Regions from separate parts of the Isoptericola sp. NPDC056578 genome, predicted to be linked through region 2. Evidence: riboswitches for the same ligand, from Rfam matches in the RefSeq annotation. Region 2 holds a riboswitch; each other region holds the start of a gene.
What was found. A riboswitch is a leader RNA that binds a small molecule or an ion and turns the genes downstream of it on or off. The one in region 2 is predicted to bind thiamine pyrophosphate.
Positions count from the first base shown of each region.

Region 1: another riboswitch for thiamine pyrophosphate. It lies ahead of ACFQ80_RS02860 (bifunctional hydroxymethylpyrimidine kinase/phosphomethylpyrimidine kinase); the one in region 2 lies ahead of thiO (glycine oxidase ThiO).
Region 3: another riboswitch for thiamine pyrophosphate. It lies ahead of ACFQ80_RS20800 (ECF transporter S component); the one in region 2 lies ahead of thiO (glycine oxidase ThiO).

Region 1 covers NZ_JBHTVC010000004.1:71,082-75,518, reverse strand. The annotation lists gene ACFQ80_RS02865 (ABC transporter ATP-binding protein) at 1-623, opposite strand, end outside; gene ACFQ80_RS02860 (bifunctional hydroxymethylpyrimidine kinase/phosphomethylpyrimidine kinase) at 1,026-2,678, opposite strand; TPP riboswitch at 2,669-2,811, opposite strand; gene ACFQ80_RS02855 (hypothetical protein) at 2,938-3,609, shown strand; gene ACFQ80_RS02850 (YcnI family protein) at 3,698-4,437, shown strand, end outside.
Region 2 covers NZ_JBHTVC010000054.1:26,898-31,334, forward strand. The annotation lists gene ACFQ80_RS17780 (ThiF family adenylyltransferase) at 1-589, shown strand, start outside; gene ACFQ80_RS17785 (thiazole synthase) at 718-1,560, opposite strand; gene thiS (sulfur carrier protein ThiS) at 1,581-1,826, opposite strand; gene thiO (glycine oxidase ThiO) at 1,823-3,055, opposite strand; TPP riboswitch at 3,045-3,147, opposite strand; gene thiE (thiamine phosphate synthase) at 3,179-3,817, shown strand; gene guaA (glutamine-hydrolyzing GMP synthase) at 3,923-4,437, shown strand, end outside.
Region 3 covers NZ_JBHTVC010000078.1:523-4,959, reverse strand. The annotation lists gene ACFQ80_RS20810 (energy-coupling factor transporter transmembrane component T) at 1-673, opposite strand, end outside; gene ACFQ80_RS20805 (ABC transporter ATP-binding protein) at 670-2,121, opposite strand; gene ACFQ80_RS20800 (ECF transporter S component) at 2,126-2,764, opposite strand; TPP riboswitch at 2,758-2,869, opposite strand; tRNA gene ACFQ80_RS20795 (tRNA-Ala) at 3,033-3,105, opposite strand; gene ACFQ80_RS20790 (histidine phosphatase family protein) at 3,198-3,887, opposite strand; gene rsfS (ribosome silencing factor) at 3,884-4,330, opposite strand; partial or broken gene ACFQ80_RS20780 (hypothetical protein) at 4,327-4,437, opposite strand, start outside.

The DNA of each region.
Region 1 (4,437 bases), on a different contig from region 2:
AACGAGTCGAGGGCGTCGCGCCCGCGGCCGAACGCCTTGAGCACACGGATGCCGTGCACGGACTCCTCGACGGTGGTGGCGAGGTCGCCCGACTGGTCCTGGGACAGGCGCGCGATGACGCGGTACCGCCTCGAGAAGCGGAACGCGATGACCGTCACCGGGATCGCGCCCGCGAGGTAGACGAGGCCGAGCCAGCCGGCGGTGGCCAGCAGGATGCCCACCCCGACGACGATCGTCACGATGCTGACGACGAGCTGCAGGAGGCCGAAGACCAGCCAGCGTCGCAGCAGGCCGAGGTCGCCCATGATCCGGCTCAGCAGCTGGCCGCCGGGCCACCGGTCGTGGAACGCGACGGGCAGGTCCTGCAGGTGGCGGAACAGCGCCATCCGCAGCTCGGCCTCGACCCGCGTGCCGGGGTACATCACGAGGTTGCGGCGCAGCAGGACGAGCCCGGCCTCCGCGACGCCCAGGACGAGCACGAGGAGGACGGGCACCACGAGGGCCCCGAGGTCGTGGGCGGCGGCACCCTCGGCGAGCGGGCCCTCGACCAGGGTCTGCAGCACGCGCGGGATCGCCAGCGCGGCGAGGCTCGCACCGATCGCGGAGAAGAGCCCGCCGACCATGCGCGGCACCGCCGGCCGGACGTACGGGTAGAGCCGGCGCACCGACGCGAACGTGGAGAGCTCGGAGCCCGCGGGGGCGACGGCGGGCCCGGCGGCGGCGGCGCCCGTGCGGCCGGGCGGCCCCGCGGCGCGGCCCGGCGGGGTGCCGGTCGCGACGGGACGGCGGGGAGCGGAGGAGGCGGTGCTCCTCCTGGGACTTTCGGAGGGATCGGCGCGGCGGGCGCCTCGGCTGCGGCTGCGCGAAGTGCGCTTCGTGTCGGGCATCACACCTATTCTGTCACTCGCCTCCGACACACTTGCCCCGGTCATGCGGTGCGCCCCGAGCTCGGGACACCGCTTACCGCCGCGGGATCCCGCCGTCGCGCACGACGGCGGGACCCGGACGGGCCGCGGTGGACCGGGTCAGCCCACCGCGACGCGCCCGACCGTGGGCTCGACCGTGGGTGCCCCGGTCTGGTCGAAGAACGCCAGCTCGTGCTCGCACGCCGCGTGGAACGTCGCCGCCATCCGGTCCCGGGTGACCGGGTCGGCCGCCGCGGCGGCGCGGCGCAGGATCGCGACGGCCTCGCGCGTCGCGTCCGCGAACGCGTCGTCCGCGTACGTGCCCAGCCACGCCCCGTACGGGTGACCCGGGTGGTCGCGGGCGGCCAGCCGCTCCCCCACGTCCTGGTAGATCCAGTAGCAGGGCAGGACGGCGGCGACGAGGGTCGCGTAGTCGTCGCCGGCCGCGCGCAGGTGGTCGAGGTACGCGGCCGTCGTGGGGCTGGCGGGCACGTCCTGCGGCTCCCCGCCCAGCCAGCGGGTGTGCAGGTCGAGCTCGGTCACCAGCGCGCCGTGCGCGCCGCCGGCCCAGAACGCCTGCTCGGCCCGCGTGGGAGCCAGCTCGCTCGCCCGCGCGAGGCAGCGCGCGTAGTCGCGCAGGTAGAGCGCGTCCTGCTCCAGGTACGTGCGGAAGTGGTCGGCGTCGAGCGTCCCGTCGCCCAGCGACCGGACGAACGCCAGGTCGTCGATCGCGGCGCGCACGCCCGCGGCGTCGTCCCACCAGCGGGCGACGACGTCCTCCGCCCCGTCCTGACTTGATGCCCCGCCCACACCGGACGCACCGGACGGCGCGAGCGGCTCCGCGCCGCCGGCGCGCAGCCCCACCAGGTGGTCGACCGGCCCGTTCCCGCCGCCGACGCGCAGGGCCGCCCCCGCCCGGATCGCCGCGGTCAGCCAGGCCTTCGTGCCGCGCAGCGCCTCGGTCCAGTCCCTCGTGCGCGCGTACCGCGCGGCCAGGCCGCTGGACAACGAGCAGCCGGTGCCGTGGGTGGAGGTGCTGGTCAGGCGCGGCCCGGGGAGCTCCGCCAGCACGCCCTGCGGCCCGACGAGCGCGTCCGGGGCCCCCGCCCCCGTCGCGCCCGTCCCCGAGGCGCCCAGGTGGCCGCCCTTCGCCACCACCAGGACCCCGTGCCGGGAGGCCAGGCGTCGCGCCTGCTCGAGCGCGGCGGGCCAGTCCGCGGCCGACGGTTCCTGCGCGAGGACCGCGAGCTCGGGCAGGTTCGGCGTCACGACGTCCACCCGGGACAGCAGGTCCCGCACGGCGTCCTCGGCCGCCGGGTCGAGCAGGCGGTCCCCGCTCGTGGCGACCATCACCGGGTCCAGGACGACGGCGGGTCGCGCGCCCGTCGCGCCGGGCGGCAGGGCGTCGAGCCAGGCGGCCACGGCGTGGGCCACGGGGGCCGAGGCGAGCATCCCGATCTTCACGGCGTCGACGGCCACGTCGTCGGTGACGGCGTCGAGCTGCGCGGCCAGGAACGCGGCGGGCGGCACGTGCACGTCGCGCACCCCCCGCGTGTTCTGCACGGTCAGGGCCGTGACGGCCGCCATCCCGTAGCCGCCCGCGGCCGCGATCGACTTGAGGTCCGCCTGGATCCCGGCGCCCCCGGACGGGTCGGACCCGGCGACGGCCAGGACGCGGGGGCGACTGCCCCTCGTCGGCGCCGGGGCCGCGGGAGCAGGGGCGGTGGAGCCGGCGCTGCCGGCGGAGCTGTCTTCAGGTGCACGCGCACTCATGTCGACATCCCTTCGCTAGTACGAGCTAGATCAGGTTCGACGGGTGTGTTCTCAGCGCCCGCCGGCCGGGTCGCGACGTCGTCGTGACGATGTCGCGGCGATGACCGGTCGGGACGCACCCCGTGTCGTGCCGCCCACCGTAGCCCAGGCCCGCGCGGGGGCGGGCGGCGTCCCGCGGCGCGTGTCGGCGTCCCGCGACACTTCGCCAGGCCTTGCGCCGCAGGCCCGCGGCCTGTTCGCGGCACGGTAGGGTGCGGGGGTGCCCGTGGTCGTCCGTCGTGCGCGCGAGCTCCTCGTCGCCGGCACGACGCTCAGCATCGCGGCCGCCGCCCACCTCCTGGCCGGCGGCGCGCTCCCCGGGGCACCCCTCGCCTGGCTCGTCGTCGTGGCGCTCACGGCACCGCTCGCGGTGTGGACCGCCCGCCGCCGGCTGACGCTCCCCCGCCTGCTGCCCGCGATGGTCGCGCTCCAGCTCGTGCAGCACACGACCCTGTCCGTGCTCGGCGCGGCGGGCACCGGCGCCTCACCCGCGACCCTGCTCACGACCCTGCCCTCGACGCCGGGGGCCGCGCCGGACGGGCACGCCCTGCACGCGCTGGGCCCGGGCTCCCTCGGGCCCGCGACCGGCGGCGGGCTGCACCTGCACCACGCGGACGACCCCGGGACGACGTCCTGGATGCTCGCCGCGCACGCTGCCGCGGTGCTGCTCACCGCCCTGCTGCTCGCGGCGGGCGACCGAGCGGCCGTCAACGTCGCGGGCCAGCTGCGGCTCGTCGCGGTCCTCGTGCTGGGCCCGGCGGCGCCGCCCGTCGTCCGCGAGCCCGCCGTCGTCGTCGGGCGCACCTGGCACCCCCTCCGGGCCCGCGCCGTCCGGCGCACCCCGCCACGAGGCCCCCCGCTGCTCCCGGGCGCCCTCGTGCGCGCCGCCTGACCCTGCCCTGGTCCGTCGTCGGACGGGGGCGGGTCCCTCGTCGTCCGACGACCCCTGACCACCCCTGAGCACCAGGAGCAGCACACCCATGTCCAGGACCATCCCTGCCCTCACCCCTGCCCTCCGCGCGCGCCGCCTCGCCGGCGCCGCCGCCCTCACCGTGCCGGCCCTCGTCCTCGGCGCGGCCGCCGCCTCCGCGCACGTGACCGTGACCCCCGACGCGGCCGAGGCCGGGTCGTACGCCACCCTCACCTTCAAGGTCCCGAACGAGTCCGCCGAGGCCTCGACCACCGCCGTGAAGGTCGACCTCCCCACCGACACCCCGTTCACCAGCGTGTCCGTGGAGCCCGTGCCGGGCTGGACGGCGAAGGTCACCCAGGCGCCCCTGCCCGAGCCCGTCGAGGTGCACGGCACCACCGTGACCGAGGCGCCGGCGAGCATCGAGTGGACCGCCGACGACGCCGACGCCGGCATCGCTCCGGGCGAGTTCCTCCGGTTCACCGTGTCCGCCGGTGCTGTCCCGGACGGCGTCGAGGAGATCGCCCTGCCCGCCACGCAGACGTACTCCGACGGCGAGGTCGTCGCCTGGGACCAGGAGGCGACCGGCGACGCGGAGCCCGACCTCCCGGCACCCGTCCTGCAGGTCCTCCCGGCGGCCGAGGACGGCGGCCACGGCACGCCGTCGGCAGCCGGCGCCACGGACTCGGCCGCCGACGCCGGCGCAGACGCGGGTACAGACGCGGGCACGGAGGCGGCGGCCGACGACGACGCCTCCGGCACCCTCCCGCTGGCGCTCGGCGCGGCGGGCCTCGGTCTCGGGCTGGTCGG
Region 2 (4,437 bases):
CACCGGCGGCGTGCTCGGCGCGCTGTGCGGCACGGTCGGGTCGGTCATGGCCACCGAGGCGGTCAAGCTGATCACCGGTGCGGGCACCACGCTGCTCGGCCGCATCGCCGTCTACGACGCCCTCGAGCTCTCGTGGCGCCAGCTCGCCGTCCGCCCGGACCCGACCCGCGAGCCCGTCGCGGGGCTGCTCGCCGACGACGCCGCGTACGCCGCGTTCTGCGGCCTGCCCGCACCCGTGGGCGGGTCCGCCGACGCCGCGGGCTCCGGTCTCGGCCCCGCCAGCATGAGCGCCGTCGACGCCGCCGCGCTCCTCGCGGGCGGCTCGCCCGTCGCGCTCGTCGACGTCCGCGAGGGCTGGGAGGTCCAGGCGCTCCCCGTCGCGGGCGCGACCGTGTCGCCGAGCGGCGCGTTCCTGGGCGGGGGAGACGCCGCCGCGTCCGCGGTCGCGGCGCTGCCCACCGACCGCCCGGTGCTCCTGGTCTGCGCCGCGGGCGCCCGCTCCGCCCGCGTGGCCGACGTCGCGCGCGCCGCCGGCGTCGACGCCCGCTCCGTCGAGGGCGGCGCCCCCGCGCTGCTCCTCGCCGTCTGACGCGAGGGAGCACGGGTCGTGCCGAGGTAGTCCGAGACTCCGCGAGGTAGTGGACCGGACCACTACCTCGGCACGGATCGGACTACCTCGGCACGGATCGGACTACCTCGGCAGCGTGGAGCACCGCGTCAGAGGGCGAGGTCGAGGCGACCGTCGGGGGAGGAGCTGGCCAGCGCGCCCTCCCGGCGCGGGATGCGGCCGGCGCCGGCGGCGAGGCGCCCGGACTCGACGGCGAGGCGCATGGCGTGCGCCATGCGGACCGGGTCGGCGGCGCGCGTGACGGCGGTCGCGAGGAGCACGCCGTCGCAGCCGAGCTCCATCGCGAGGGCGGCGTCGGACGCGGTGCCCACCCCGGCGTCGAGGATGACGGGCACGCGCGCGGCGGACGCGATCGCCTCGATGTTGCGGGGGTTGAGCACGCCCAGGCCCGTGCCGATGGGGGCGCCGAGCGGCATGACGGCCGCGCACCCGACGTCCTCGAGACGCCGCGCGAGGATCGGGTCGTCGTTCGTGTACGGCAGCACGACGAACCCGTCGCGCACCAGCCGGTCGGCGGCCTCGACGAGGCCGAGCGGGTCGGGGAGCAGGGTGACGTCGTCCGCGATCACCTCGAGCTTGACCCAGTCGGTGCCGCAGGCCTCGCGGGCGAGCTGCGCCGTGAGCACGGCCTCGGCGACCGAGAAGCAGCCGGCCGTGTTCGGCAGGGCGCGGATGCCCAGCCGCTCCAGCAGGCCCCAGATGCCGCCGTCCTCGGCGCCCGCGCCTCCCGGCCGTACCGCAACGCGGCGCATCGCCACGGTCGTGAGCCCGGTGCCCGACGCGACCAGCGCGTCCTCCAGCGTCATGAGGTTCGACGCCCCGCCCGTGCCCATGACGAGGCGCGAGCCGACCTCCGTGCCGGCGACCACGAGCGGATCGACGAGCGGGTGCGCGAGCGGACGGGACGTGGTCTCGGCGTGCGTGCTGGTCATGCTTCCTCCGTGCTTCGTGGTCAGCCGCCCTGGACGGCGGTGACGATCTCGACCCGGTCGCCGGGCGCGATCCGGGTGCCGGCCCACAGGCCGCGGGGGACGACGGCGTCGTTCACGGCGACGGCGATGCCCTGCACCGAGCCGTCGGCGACGAACGCGGGGACGAGGGTCGCGACGACGGCCTCGACGCCGTCGCCGTGCGGTCCGTCGAGCGGGTAGGTCTCGCCGTTCACGACGGCGGTTGCGGAGGTGGACGGCGTGCTCACGGGAGGGCTCCTTCGGGGGTTGCGGGCGCGAAGCGTCGCGGGTCGGCGGCGGTGAGGGTGTCGAGCGCGTCGTCGGGCGGCGGTGTGCCGGTCAGCGCGGCGAGCACCGCGTCGGCGGTGAGCGGCGCGAGCAGCACCCCGTTGCGTCCGTGCCCGACGGCGGCCAGCAGTCCGGGCACGGCGGTGGCGCCGACCAGCGGCAGGTTGTCGGGGGTGGCCGGGCGGGCGCGCGGCGTGACGTCGACCAGCGCGGCCTCGTCGATCCCGGGCACGAGGGCGCGGGCGTCGCGCAGCAGCGCGAACACGCCGCCCGCCTCGGCGCGGCGGTCGTCCGGCCGCTCCTCGCTGGTGGCGCCGACGACGATCTCCCGGTGCCCGGGCCCGCTGCCCGGGCCGGCGCCGGTGCCCGGGCCCCGCGGCACGAGGTACACCGGCCGGCCCTGCACCGTGCCGCGCACCACGTGCTCGAGGGCGAGCCCCGGCCCGGCGTCCAGGCGCAGCGTCACGCCCTTGACGGGCCGCACCGGCATGCGCACCTCCGGCGCGCCGTCGAGCAGCCCCGCGGGAGGGACGGCGCCGGCCGCGAGGACCACCGCCCCGGCGGCGTGCCGCACCCCGGCGGCGTCGTGCGCCGCGACCACCCGGCCCGCGGCGTCCCGCTCCAGGCGCACGGCGGCGCGGCGGACGACCGTGCCGCCCGGCGCGCGGGTCAGCGCCTCGAGGAGTGCCGCGTGCGTGCCCCGCGGGTCGACGGCCAGGTCGCCCTCGACGCGGGCCGCCCCGGCGAGCCGCGGCCCGAGGTACGGCTCGCGGCGCCGGGCGTCGGCCACGGAGACCTCCGCGGACGCGAGGCCCCACTCCCGGTGCAGCGCCAGCACGCGACGCAGGAGGGCGAGGTCGTCGGCGTCGTACGCGACGGCGAGCGACCCGGCACGCAGCAGCGGGACGTCGCGACCGGTCGCGGCGGCGAGGTCGGCGGCGAACGCGGGCCAGCGGGCGGCCGACGCGAGGTTGAGGCGCGCGAGGTCCCGCTCGCCGAAGTCCGCCTCGCTGACGGCCGCGAGCATCCCCGCGGCCGCGCGGGTGGCGCCGTCGCCGGGCGCCGGGTCGAGCACCGTGACGGCGAGGCCGGCGTCCGCGGCCCGCCAGGCCACCGCGAGACCGACGATCCCGCCGCCGACGACGACGACGTCGGAGGGGGTGGCGGACGGACCGGTGGACGTGGGCATGTGCGCTCCCTTCGCTGGCATGACCCAGATCAGGTTCGACGGTCGGCTCCTACGCCCTCTCAGCCCCGAGCGGGGCTCCCGTGCGCGGCCACTGTAACCCGGGCCGTGGTTACCCTGGCCGGCGTGACCACGACCCGCGCCCGGCTCGCCGACGCCCGCCTGTACCTGTGCACCGACGCCCGCGAGGACCGGGGCGACCTCGAGGACTTCCTGCACGCGGCGCTCGCGGGCGGCGTGGACGTCGTGCAGCTGCGGGACAAGACGCTCGACGTCGCGCGCGAGCTCGAGCTGCAGGCCGTGGTGGCCCGCGTCGCCGCGGAGCACGGCGCGCTCTGGGCGGTGAACGACCGGGCCGACGTCGCCGGGCTGACCGGCGCTCCCGTCGTGCACATGGGGCAGCGCGACCTGCCCGTGCCGGCGGTCCGGTCGCTGCTCGGGCCGGGCCCGGTGCTGGGCCGCTCCACCCACTCCGCCGCGCAGGCGGCCGAGGCCGAGGCCGACCCGGACGTCGACTACTTCTGCGTCGGCCCGCTGTGGGCCACGCCCACCAAGCCCGGCCGTGCGGCCGTCGGGCTCGACCTGCTGCGCGAGGTCGCCGCGACCCGCCCGACGACGCCGTGGTTCGCCATCGGCGGCGTCGACGCCGAGCGGCTGGACGCCGTGCTCGACGCCGGTGCGTCGCGCGTCGTCGTCGTGCGCGCGATCACGCAGGCGCCCGACCCCGGGCGCGCCGCGCGCGAGCTGCGGGAGCGGTTGGCCTGACCGCCGACGGCCGGCGCGCCGCCGCGGTGTCGAGGTGACCTACCCCACCGCGTGACCCGTGGGACGGGCCCGGGAGCGGTACCGTCCGGCGGCTACGATGGCTCGGTGACGTCTCCCGCCACCGACACCCCCACCACCGCCGACCTGGCGCCCACGCCGCGACCGGTCCTCGTCGTCGACTTCGGCGCGCAGTACGCGCAGCTCATCGCGCGCCGCGTGCGCGAGGCCCGCGTCTACTCCGAGATCGTGCCCCACACGTTCACCACCGAGCAGATGCTCGCCAAGAACCCGGCGGCGATCATCCTCTCGGGCGGGCCGTCGTCGGTGTACGCCACGGGCGCCCCGTTCGTGGACCCGGCGCTGTTCGAGGCCGGCGTGCCGGTGCTCGGCATCTGCTACGGCTTCCAGGCGATGGCGCAGGCGCTGGGCGGCACCGTCGCGCAGACGGGGCAGAGGGAGTACGGCGGCACCGAGGTCGAGGTGTGCGAGGCGGGCGTGCTGCTGGCGGGCTCCCCCGACCACCAGACCACCTGGATGAGCCACGGCGACTCCGTGCACGCCGCGCCGGAGGGCTTCCAGGTGCTCGCGACGTCGTCCGGCTCGCCGGTCGCCGCGTTCGA
Region 3 (4,437 bases), on a different contig from region 2:
GCAGCGCCGCGACGACGGCGCCGGCGGCGAGCACGACGCCGTCCGTACGGGTCCACGGCGCAGGCTCCGCCCAGGTCCGGCGGTGGGCGCCTGCGAAGCCCCGGGTGTCCATCGCGACGGACATGGCCGCCGCGTCGCGCAGGGTGGCGGCCAGCACGGCGAACGTCACCGACGCCGCGTGGCGCGCTCTCGAGAGCGGGCCCCGCCCGGGCCCGACGCCGCGCGACCGACGCGCCCGCGACGCCTGCTCCCACACGGCGCCGAGCCGCTCGAACCGCTGCAGCGCCGCGGCCACCCCGACGACGAAACGGGCCGGCAGGCGCAGCCGCTGGCCGAGCTGGTCGGCCAGCCCGCTCGGGTCGACCAGCGGGGCGAGGGCCACGCCGGGCAGGGCGAGCACCGCGATGCGGGCCCCCGCGACGGCGGCCACCACCGGGTCGTGGCCACCGAGCAGCCACGTCGACCACGCCACCGACGCGACCGCGACGACCACCGCGAGGTAGCGGGCCGGAGAGCCGGCGCCGCGCGGCAGGAGCAGCAGCCCGAGAGCCAGCGACCCGCCCAGCGCGACGGCGGCGCTCGCGACGTCCCGGACGCCCAGGGAGGCGACCAGCCCGAGCAGCCCGAGGGCCACGAGCACGAGGGCGTTCACGCGCCCCAGCGCGCCGGTCACACCGCCACCGTCGCTCGCTCGCTCGTCGCGCCGCCGAGCCGCACCTGGTGCCCCGCGAGGGCGACGAGGTGCGCGTCGTGGGTGCTCGCCGCGACGGTGGCGCCGTGCCGGGCCGCGGCGCCGGCCCACCCGGCCACCGCCGCCCAGGTCCCCCTGTCCTGGCCGACGGTCGGCTCGTCGAGCAGCACGAGCCCCGGCCGGTGCGCCAGCGCCGCCGCCAGGGCGAGCCGCCGCTGCTCGCCGCCGGACAGCCGGAACGGATGCGCGTCGGCGAGGTGGTCGAGGCGCAGCAGCGCGAGCACGGCGTCCACGTCCACCCGGACGCCGAGGTGCCGGCCGGTGAGCTCCACCTCGTCCCGCACGCGCAGCGCGAGCAGGCCGTGCTCCGGGTGCTGCGGTACCCACCCGCAGGACCGCGCGAGCTCCTCCGAGCGGGCCGTCCGCCCCGGGACGCCCCGCACCTCGCCGGCCGTCGGCCGCAGGTGCCCCGCAAGAGTGGCGACGAGCGTGGACTTCCCCGCCCCCGAGGGCCCCGTGACGGACGTGAGGCGGCCCGCGGGCAGCCGCGCGGCCACGCCGTCGAGGGCACGCGTCGTGGTGCGACCGCGCAGGCCGCGGGTCACCAGGTCGACGCGGAGGCCGGCGACGACGACGTCCGGCCCGGGCACGTCCGGCGCCACCAGCGCCGCGGGAACGGACAGCGGGGACGGCGCCGCCACGCCGGGCAGCCAGACGCCGGCGCGCGTCAGGTCGTCCCGCAGGGCGGACGGGACGTCGCGCAGCGCGGCGGGCGCGACGTCGTGCGTGACCCGGCCGCCCGGTCCGAGCACCACGACGCGGTCCAGGTGCTCGAGCCACGGCCCGACGTGGTGGTCGACCACGACGAGGGACGTGTCCGAGCCCTCCAGCGCGCCGACGACGGCGGCGCGCACCTCGGCCGCCGCGGCGGGGTCGAGCATCGCGGTCGGCTCGTCCAGGAGCAGCAGGCCCGGCGCGCTCGCCAGCGCCCCGGCGAGCGCGAGCCGCTGCAGCTCGCCGCCCGAGAGGGCCGACGTCGGCCGGTCGGGCGGGTGGCGCAGCCCGACCCGGTCGAGAGCCTCCCCGGCCCGGCGCCAGATCTCGTCCCGCGGCAGGCCGGCGTTCTCGGGGCCGAAGGCGACGTCCCGGCCGATCCGGGCCGCGACGACCGCGGAGCCCGGGTCCTGCGGGACGAGCCCCACCCCGCCGTCCACGTGGACGGTCCCGGACAGCTCGCCGGGCAGCGGGTCGCCCAGCACGCCCGCCAGGGCGTGCAGCACGGTCGACTTGCCCGCCCCGCTGGGACCGACCAGCCCCAGGCGCTCCCCCGCGCCGACGGTGAGGTCGAGGCCCTCGATCGTCGGGGCCCGGCGCCCGGTGGGCCGCCAGCACAGCCCTCGCACGCGAACCCGGACGTCGTCGTGCGCCACGCCGTCAGGCCGGCGCGCGGTCGACGGCACGGTCGACGGCGCGGTCGGCGAGGTCGCGACCCGGGCCGAACGCGTCGAGCACGCCCGCCCGCGCGAGGGCGCGCACGAGCGCCGCGCCCCCGAGGCCGGCGAGCAGCGCGCCGGAGAGCCCGAAGAGGCCCAGGTACGCCAGGCGGAAGCCCCACTCCCAGTCCGGGTAGTACGCGAACCACTCGTACACGGCGCCGCACGCGCCCGCCGCCGCGCCCGCCAGGGCCGCGACCGCGGCGCCGAAGCGCCGGTAGAGGAACAGGGCGAGGACGAGCTCGGCGCCGAAGCCCTGGACGACGCCGGAGACGATCGCCGAGAAGCCCCAGCCGGCGCCGAGCAGCGCCTCGACGCTCGCGGCGACGACCTCGGCGAGCAGCGCCGCGCCCGGACGGCGGACGATGAGGCCGCCCAGCACGCCGCCGAGCAGCCAGCCGCCCCCGAGCAGCCCGGTGGCCGGCGGGAAGGCGACCGCCAGCCCGGCTGAGAGCAGGTGGTAGAGCTGGGTCCAGCCCCAGAAGACGACACCGACGGCCACGCCGAGCATGGCCACGGTGACGAGGTCGACGGTGCGGTACCGCAGGGACGCGCTGCGCGCGAAAGTGGGCGCGGACATTCCAGGTAACTCCCTTCGCCGGTGCTAACCGGAGCAGGTTCCAAGGGTCTGCGGCTGTGCCCGCACTCTCAGCGCCCCTTCGACGGCGCTCCCCTGTCATGGGTGTCTTCAGATGTGACTTCAGGTGTGACTTCACGGCGGCCGACGACGCGGCCGCAGGTCCGACCCTAGGCGACGACGGCGTCGGCGCAAGGGCGTCCCGCACCGTGAAACCCCTGGTCACGCAAGAAGGCCCGGAACCGTGTGGTTCCGGGCCTTCTCGTCGGGGTGGAGCTGAGGGGACTCGAACCCCTGACCCCCTGCATGCCATGCAGGTGCGCTACCAGCTGCGCCACAGCCCCGAGAACCGACTCTCGCGGCCGACGGGCGACCGGGCGATTCGTCTGATTCGGTGCGTTCCTCCGGGCTTGCGCCCCTCGGGAACGTCGATATCTTAGGCAGACTTCGGGCCAGGTTCCAAATTCCAGTCCGGCCCCGCCTGCCAGCGGTCCAGGGGGTACCCCGCGCCCACGTTGTGCGCCACGAGGCGCCAGGCGGGCACGGCACCCTCGCCCGCACGGTGCAGGTGCGACCAGTGCACGTTGTGCATCCCCGACAGCCCGCGCCACGTGGTCGGGTCGAGCCCGAGCAGCGCCGTCACCGCCAGCGAGATGGCGGCGCCGTGCGACACGACGACGAGCGTCGCGTCGTCGTCCAGGTCGCCGGCATGCTCGGCCAGGGCCTCGGCCATGCGCTCCGCGACCGCCGCCTTCGTCTCGGCCCCCGCGCCCACGGGCTCCGCGCCCAGGCGCCAGGCGGCGTACTCCTCGGGCCAGCGCTCCTGCAGCTCCGCGCCCGTGAGGCCCTCCCAGGCGCCGAAGCCGCGCTCGCGCAGGCGCTCGTCGGTGACCAGGGGCTGCCCGCCGAGCGCGTCCGCGTACGCGGTCGCCGTCTCGACGGCGCGCCCCAGGTCGGACGACACGATGCGCGTCGCGCGGTGCGACGACGCGAGCGCGGAGCCGCCCTCCGCCGCCTGCCAGCGCCCGACCTCGTCGAGCGGGATGTCGATCTGCCCCTGCAGCCGCAGGGACGCGTTGTAGGCGGTGCGGGCGTGCCGCAGCAGGACGACGGTGCCGGCCGTCACCGCTCGTCGCCCGCGAGACGGATCGCCCCGTCGCCCCCGCCGTCGCCGTACTCGGCGGCGGCCGCCGCGCCGTCACCGCCGCGCGCGTCCTCCGGCAGCTCCACCGCCGGGCAGTCCTTCCACAGCCGCTCGAGCGCGTAGTACACGCGGTCCTCGGCGTGCTGCACGTGGACGACGACCTCCCCGAAGTCCAGCAGCACCCACCGCGCCTGCGCCTTGCCCTCCCGACGGATCGGCTTGGAGCCGGCGAGGAACATCGCCTCCTCGACGGCGTCCACGATCGCCGAGACCTGGCGCTCGTTCGTGCCGGAGGCGATGAGGAACACGTCGGTGAGCACGAGCTGGTCGCTCACGTCCAGCGCGATGATCTCCTGCGCCTTGCGGTCCGACGCGGCCCGGGCGGCGACGACCGCCAGCTCGACGGCGCGGGGGCTAGCGGTCATGCAGCGGCTCCGGGGTGCTCGTACGTGAGGGAGACGCCGGCCGCGGGCGCGGCGGCGTCGGTATCGGTCTGGAAGTTGCTGTCGTCGGGCGCCTGGAGCAGCAGCTT